Linked DNA regions of Verrucomicrobium spinosum DSM 4136 = JCM 18804. The protein of the gene in region 2 interacts with the protein of the main gene of each other region in a pairwise test. Links are inferred from orthologs where the notes say so. Each region holds a gene or a part of one and is shown on either strand. Other genes may lie near its edges.

The links.
Region 1: the proteins of hflK (region 2) and ftsH interact in binary tests that used the Escherichia coli proteins (3 or more experiments, as listed by UniProt). The link is inferred for Verrucomicrobium spinosum DSM 4136 = JCM 18804 from one-to-one orthologs.

What each region holds. Positions count from the first base shown.
Region 1 is NZ_ABIZ01000001.1:5,581,408-5,584,614, forward strand. Bases 160-3,050 are described here. They hold ftsH (ATP-dependent zinc metalloprotease FtsH), read right to left. Parts: upstream 2,713-3,050; coding sequence 607-2,712; downstream 160-606. Other genes in these bases: VSP_RS22795 (ABC transporter permease), read left to right, coding at 2,968-3,050. Outside these bases: VSP_RS43160 (RNA recognition motif domain-containing protein), read right to left, coding at 1-83; more of VSP_RS22795, read left to right, coding at 3,051-3,207. UniProt on the Escherichia coli protein: Acts as a processive, ATP-dependent zinc metallopeptidase for both cytoplasmic and membrane proteins. Plays a role in the quality control of integral membrane proteins.
Region 2 is NZ_ABIZ01000001.1:1,824,006-1,827,196, reverse strand. The notes cover bases 317-3,191. They hold hflK (FtsH protease activity modulator HflK), read right to left. Parts: upstream 2,340-3,191; coding sequence 1,293-2,339; downstream 317-1,292. Other genes in these bases: lpxD (UDP-3-O-(3-hydroxymyristoyl)glucosamine N-acyltransferase), read right to left, coding at 2,850-3,191; hflC (protease modulator HflC), read right to left, coding at 317-1,241. Also shown: more of hflC, read right to left, coding at 123-316.

The DNA.
Region 1 (3,207 bases), 3.8 Mb from region 2 along the record:
CGGTTGTTGCTGCCACTGCGGTGGCGGCGGCCTCCACGGCGCCCATTCGGGCGGCCGGAGCCATTGCTGTTGTAGTCGCTCATCGGAACGGTATTTCGTTTTCTCTGGTTTCGGAGCGAAGCATGACCAGGGCGTGGCACGGCACGGATCCGCAGAAACGGCAGATCCAGCTATATCCGAAGCGAACGGAGAAAGTGCGGCGCGACTGGGGCTTCGCATGCAGTTCTGGCCACCGGCGGAGACGGCTGGCATCGCCGAAGATGCACGGTGACGGGTCAAGGCAGCACAAAGAGCTTCCGGAGTCATGGATGACTGGAAGGAGAGGCGGTTAGGTGCTTTTCGCGGGCTTGGGCAGCGCATTTGCGAAGCATTTCCAGGACTGGGCCTCAAAGCGGCATGCTTTGACGAACTGACAGAAATGACAGTACTGGGATGCGCGGGGTGGCGCAAGGGGTTTTTCCCGAGGCGAATTTTTGCCCCGCAACCCCTTCAAGGTCAGCGAATACACGAAATCCCGCAGGGGGAGGTTTGACCGGACCACAAAAAAGCGCCTGCACGCTGGAGAGCATGCAGGCGCTTCTTTTGAAAGAATCGGGAGATCAGGAATCAGGCCGGGACACCGACAACACCGCCAGGCAACCCGCCCTCCTGCTCGTCCTCAGCAGAACTGGCAGTGCGTTCAGGGGTAGCCTTGGGTACGGGAGGAGGCGTAGGAGGCTTGGGTGACTGGGGAGGATTCTGAATCTTACCGGTCTTCATGATCTCCTTGATGTGGCTGCCGTCGAGCGTCTCAAACTCCAGAAGGGCATGGGCAATGGCGTCCAGCTTGTCCTTGTTGGCGAGCAGGATGTCTTTGGCCTTGGAATAGGCTTCGTCGATGAGACGTTTCACCTCCTCGTCAATCTTCTGAGCGGTGGCACCACTGTAGTTGCGAGAACGACCGAGGTCGCGGGCCAGGAAGACGGCTCCGTCCCCTTCTCCGTATTCCACCATGCCGAGCTTCTCGCTCATGCCCCAGGCGCAAACCATGCTGCGGGCGATGTTCGTCGCCTGGCGGATGTCCCCCATGGCTCCGTTGGTCACATCGCTGAACTGGACTTCTTCAGCCACTCGGCCACCCATGGCGACCACGAGGTCGTCAAGGAGCTCACTCTTGCGGTGGGTGAATTTGTCCTCTTCAGGCAGCCACATGGTGGACCCGAGGGAGGGGCCGCGAGGGATGATGGTCACCTTGTGCAGGGGATCCGTATGCTCCAGAAGTTCGATCAGAATGGCGTGTCCCGCTTCATGGTAGGCGGTGTTCTCCTTTTCCTTCTCGCTCAGAGCAAGGCTACGGCGCTCACGGCCCCATCGCACCTTGTCACGGGCTTCCTCAAGCTCGGGAGTACCAATGGCCTTGAGATTTTTGCGAGCCGCCAGAAGGGCCGCCTCGTTGATGATATTGGCAAGCTCCGCACCGGAGAAGCCGGGGGTGCCACGGGCCACCTTGCTGAGGTCAGCGTTCTCGCTCAGCTTCACGCGCTTGGCATGAACGCGGAGGATTTCCTCACGACCCTTCACATCTGGAAGGCTCACCGTGACCTGACGGTCAAAGCGGCCCGGACGAAGCAGGGCGGGATCCAGCACATCAGGACGGTTCGTGGCGGCAATGATGATGACACCTTCCTGAGTGTCGAAACCATCCATCTCCACCAGCATGGCATTCAGCGTCTGCTCGCGCTCGTCATGTCCCCCACCGAGCCCATGACCACGATGGCGGCCCACGGCATCGATTTCGTCAATGAAGATAAGGCACGGGGCATTTTTCTTGCCCTGCTCGAACATGTCACGCACACGGCTGGCACCCACGCCCACGAACATCTCGACGAAGTCGGAACCGCTAATGCTGAAGAATGGCACGTCAGCCTCACCTGCGATGGCCTTGGCGAGGAGCGTCTTACCCGTACCAGGAGAGCCGACCATGAGCACGCCCTTGGGGATCTTGCCACCCAGGCGCTGGAATTTCTTGGGATCCTTGAGGAATTCCACCAGTTCCCAGACTTCTTCCTTGGCCTCTTCCACGCCGGCCACATCCTTGAAGGTGATTTTGTTACGGTCCTGGTTGAGAAGACGGGCCCGGCTCTTGCCAAAGCTCATCGCTCCACGGCCCGCCATCTTCATCTGCTGACGGATCAGGAGGAACAGGCCCACAAACACCAAGATCGGCAACAGGGTGAAGAAGATCGTGCCCGTGTAGTTGGAGGCATACTCAGGCGTGATGACGATGAGCTCGACCTTGGACTTGTCCAAACCAGCTTTCTCAGCGGCAGCAAGGCGGGCGTCGTTGGCCTTTTCGATCATGCGGTGCAGCTCGTCCTTTTGGAAGGCAATGTTCACCTCCGTGGTGAAGCTGCCTTCGGCCGCAGGGTTTTTGCCGTCAGCGGAAACTCCCTTGGTGTAATAACCACTGAGGTACTCAGTGCCAGTGCCCTGATTGGTCACCAGCTTGAGCTCTTTGTCCTTGGTGGAGATGATCTGGTCGTTTTCCAGGAGTTGCTTGAACTCGGCAAACGTCTTTTTGCCACTTCCCCCCAGACTCTTGTCCTGGTTGAGGAAGAAGGCCCATGCGATGATGAGCGCGGAAGCGCCGAGAAGCACCAACCCCTTCCAGTTAAACTGGGGCTCGGGCGTCTTGCGGTTGTTGCGCTGGGGATTCTGTTCTTCGTCGAACATAGTGAAATAGTAAAAGAGGGCTTTAGGAAGGATACACCGAACGGAGGTCGTGGAAACCCTTAAATTTCGGAACGCTGACGCTCAGGCAGCGGACGCACCCGATTGCACGGTCCGGCGGCTGAGCAAGGGTTTAGTGACAGCGTTGTCAAGAATGTTCAAGCCCTGAGTCATGCTCAGGGCCAAAAAGCGGCCCAGCTCATGCACTTGCCCTTGTGTGCGCCCGTATGCCATGCCTAGTTTGCGCCTTCGTTACCCATGACGCCGCCCGCCGAATCCCAGCCGACTCCTCCGCGCCCCAAAAAAGGGGCTGCCCGATCGGCTCTATCGCCGTTGGCAGGTGGGCGCTCAACTTGGTGGCAGCGCCTCCTGACCCGTTTCACGGGCCGTAGCCCGGATTCAGCGGGCAACACCATGCTGCCGGTGCTCATGGAGGTATTTGCCGGGTTCTCCAAGATCGATGGCTCCGTCATGGAGGAGGAGATCGACTCCAGCCTG
Region 2 (3,191 bases):
GCGCCAGCGGGGCTCCGGCGCTCGCCAAGAAACAACTTCGTGGGTTCCATGAAATACACAACACCCCCCGTTCCTCCACTGCCCCCGGTGGTTCAAAGACCACCAGGAGCTGTTTCACCAAATCACTGCGCCACCGGAGTCGGCACAGGCGCTGACGCAGGCGCAGGGGTTGGCACTGGGGCAGGTGCTGGCATTACGGCGGGTGCAGGCGACGCTTTGGCTTGCGTTGGCTTCGCTGCGGGTGTCACCACCGGTTCCGTCTTCCCTTCCGGGTTCATGGACTTCAGGTACTTGAAGAAGTCGCTGTCCGTCGTGAGGATGAGGGTGCTGTCGCGGCCGAGGGTGGTTTTGTAGGTCTCCAGGGTCTTGACGAACTGGTAGAGCTGGGCGGCGGAGGTGCTGGTGTTGTAAGCCTGGGCGTAGATCTCGGTGGCTTTGGCGTCGGCCTCACCCTGAATTTCCTGAACCTTGCGGTAGGCGCTGGATTCGATCTCGCGGAGGTCCTTCTCCTTGCGACCAATGATCTTGGCGGCCTCACCCTCGCCTTCAGAGCGAAAACGTTCGGCAATCTGCATGCGCTCAGAGGTCATGCGGTCATAGATCTTGTCGCTCACGGCCGGGTTGTAGTTGATGCGCTTGAACTGCACCTCCAGGATCTCGATGCCCCAGGCCTTGGCGCTCTCCGCGGCGGCAGCCAGGACTTCCTTCTCCAGAACAGAGCGACCGTACTGGATGGCCGGGAGCTGCGTCACCACAGCGATGCCCTGCACCGAGAGTTTCTCCACCTCCACCTTGCGCGTCTTGTCGCTGCGCACCACCTCTACAAGGTCGTGCTTGGCCACGACACCGCGGGTGGCGCTGCCGACGATGTCGGTGATGCGGGAAAGCGCGCTGCGCTCGTCACGAAGGCTCTGGTAGTAGCGGAGGGGATCGGCGATGCGCCATCGGGCGAAGGCATTCACCACGACGGTGAGCTTCTCACGGGTGGACATGGAGTCAGAAGGACCGTCCCACTCGAGGATGCGCTTCTCGAAACGGTGTACCTGCTGAATGAAAGGTGCCTTGAAGTGAAGACCGGCCTCATTCTTCTCAAGCCGGTTGTTGATGGCACCACCCACGGGCTCGCCGAACTGGGTGATGATGATTTGCTCGGTCTCACCCACGGTGTAGGCGCTGACGGAGAAGAGAAAGAGCAGCAGCACGGCACCTGCCAGGGACAGGAGGTAAATGGAAGCTTTCATGAGAAAAAGATGGGGGACAAAACGGATGAAAAGTTGCCGGAGGTTTCAGGATCAACGCACCGGCTGGGTGACCTGACGCTGGGGAGCGGGCTGCTGGTAAGGCACCGGCACCTGGGGTTGCGGCTGCTGGAGGTGCATGAGGGGCAGGAACTGTTTGGCCGCGTCATCCAGGATGATCTTGCCGCCCAACTTGGGAATGACTTCGGCCATGGTTTCCAGGTAGATGCGCTGACGGGTCACCTCAGGAGCCTTTTCATACTGGGTCAGCAGGGCATTGAAGCGGGCGACGTCGCCCTCGGCTTCGTTCACGCGTTTCACGGCGTAGCCCTCTGCCTCGCTGACCTTCTGCTCGGCCTCGCCACGAGCCCGGGGCACCACCTTGTTGTATTCCCCATTGGCCTGGTTGATCAACTGCTCCCGCTCCTGCTGGGCACGGCTCACTTCATCAAACGAGCGCTGCACCGGGCGCGGGGGGCGCACGTTGGTCAGTTGCACCTGCTCCACGCGCAGGCCCATGCCCAGGCGGTCCACCACGGTCACCAGCTGCTTGCGCACCTCCATCTGGATGTCCTCACGTCCGAAGGTGAGCACCTCATCCACCGTGCGATCCCCCACCACCTCACGCATCACGCTCTCCGCCACATCACGAAGGGTGGCCTCCGGCGTACGGAGATGGAAGAGGTAGGCGCGCGCGTCAGTCACACCGTACTGCACCACCCACTCCACCTCTGCGGCGTTCAGGTCACCCGTGACCATGTTCTTCTCCGCCTCGGACTCCCTGGAGCTCTGGTACTCATTCGTGGTGTAGCCAGTGGAAAAACCAAACTCCATCTTGAGCTGGCGCTGAACCGGCACCTCCGTGACGCGATCGACGCCGAAGGGTATGCGGAAGCGCAGGCCGGGACCGCTCGTTTCCAGGTAGCGGCCGAACCGTTGCACCACGCCCACGGACTCCGCCGGCACCGTGTAGAAGCTGGTCAGCACGCCGATCACGAGGAACAGCCCTACCGCCCCAAGACCAAGGGTGCGAAGACTGACCTTTATCTGGGGCATCTGCGGGAACTGCGGCAGCTGGGGAGGTTGGTTGGATCGAGTCATAGTGGGAGTTTAGCGCAGGAAACGGTAAAAAGTAAGGGCAAGAGGCAGGGAGGGCCGTTTTCTCCCAGCCGAGCAGGATGGCACAAAGGATGGGGAAACAGCGGAGGAAGGCTGCCGGGAGCCGATCTGCGGTACAGGAGAGAACAGAACGGCGCCACCTCACAAGCCGCACTGCGGCAGAATGTCGCGGCGAACCCGGGGATAACCGGAGACTGTCGAAATTGAGTGAAATCAGCTGGGCAGGCGAAACTTGCAGACATGGAGGTAGCGATGGAGAGAGCGGATATTGTCAGCTTTCCCACCTGATCCTCCTCTGCGGAGGCACCCAGGGTTGACTCGCTTGAGCCTCGTCAAGGCAGGGCTCATAGCCCGATCCTCTTCAAGGAAGAGCTTCGACCGAGCATCTGCACTGCGGACGTTCCTTGGCTGCCCTTTCTTTGTGCCGTCGTGCCTTTGTGTGAGGTCAAAGACAGTTCGCTATTTCCGAAAACTCACTTCCACCTTCCAAGATCACGCCTCCTGGCCAGCCCCCAGTCTGGCCTCAAGCTCCTGGACTCTTTTTTCCATCGCTTTCAGGCGGTCCAGGATCTCCGGCACGCGGCCGGGGTAGGTGAGAGCACGACGCCCCTCCATGAGAGGCTTGGCGGGGTATCCCGTATAGACGCCGGACTCCGAGAGATCCTTGGTGATCCCTGACTTGGCCATCACCGTGATCTTGTCGCCAATTTTCAGATGCCCGGCCACTCCCACCTGTCCCGCCATGGTGACATAGTCGCCCAGGCGGGTGCTCCCGGAGATGCCGACCTGGGAGACAATAAGGCAATGCTTCCCCGTAATCACGTTGTGGGCGAT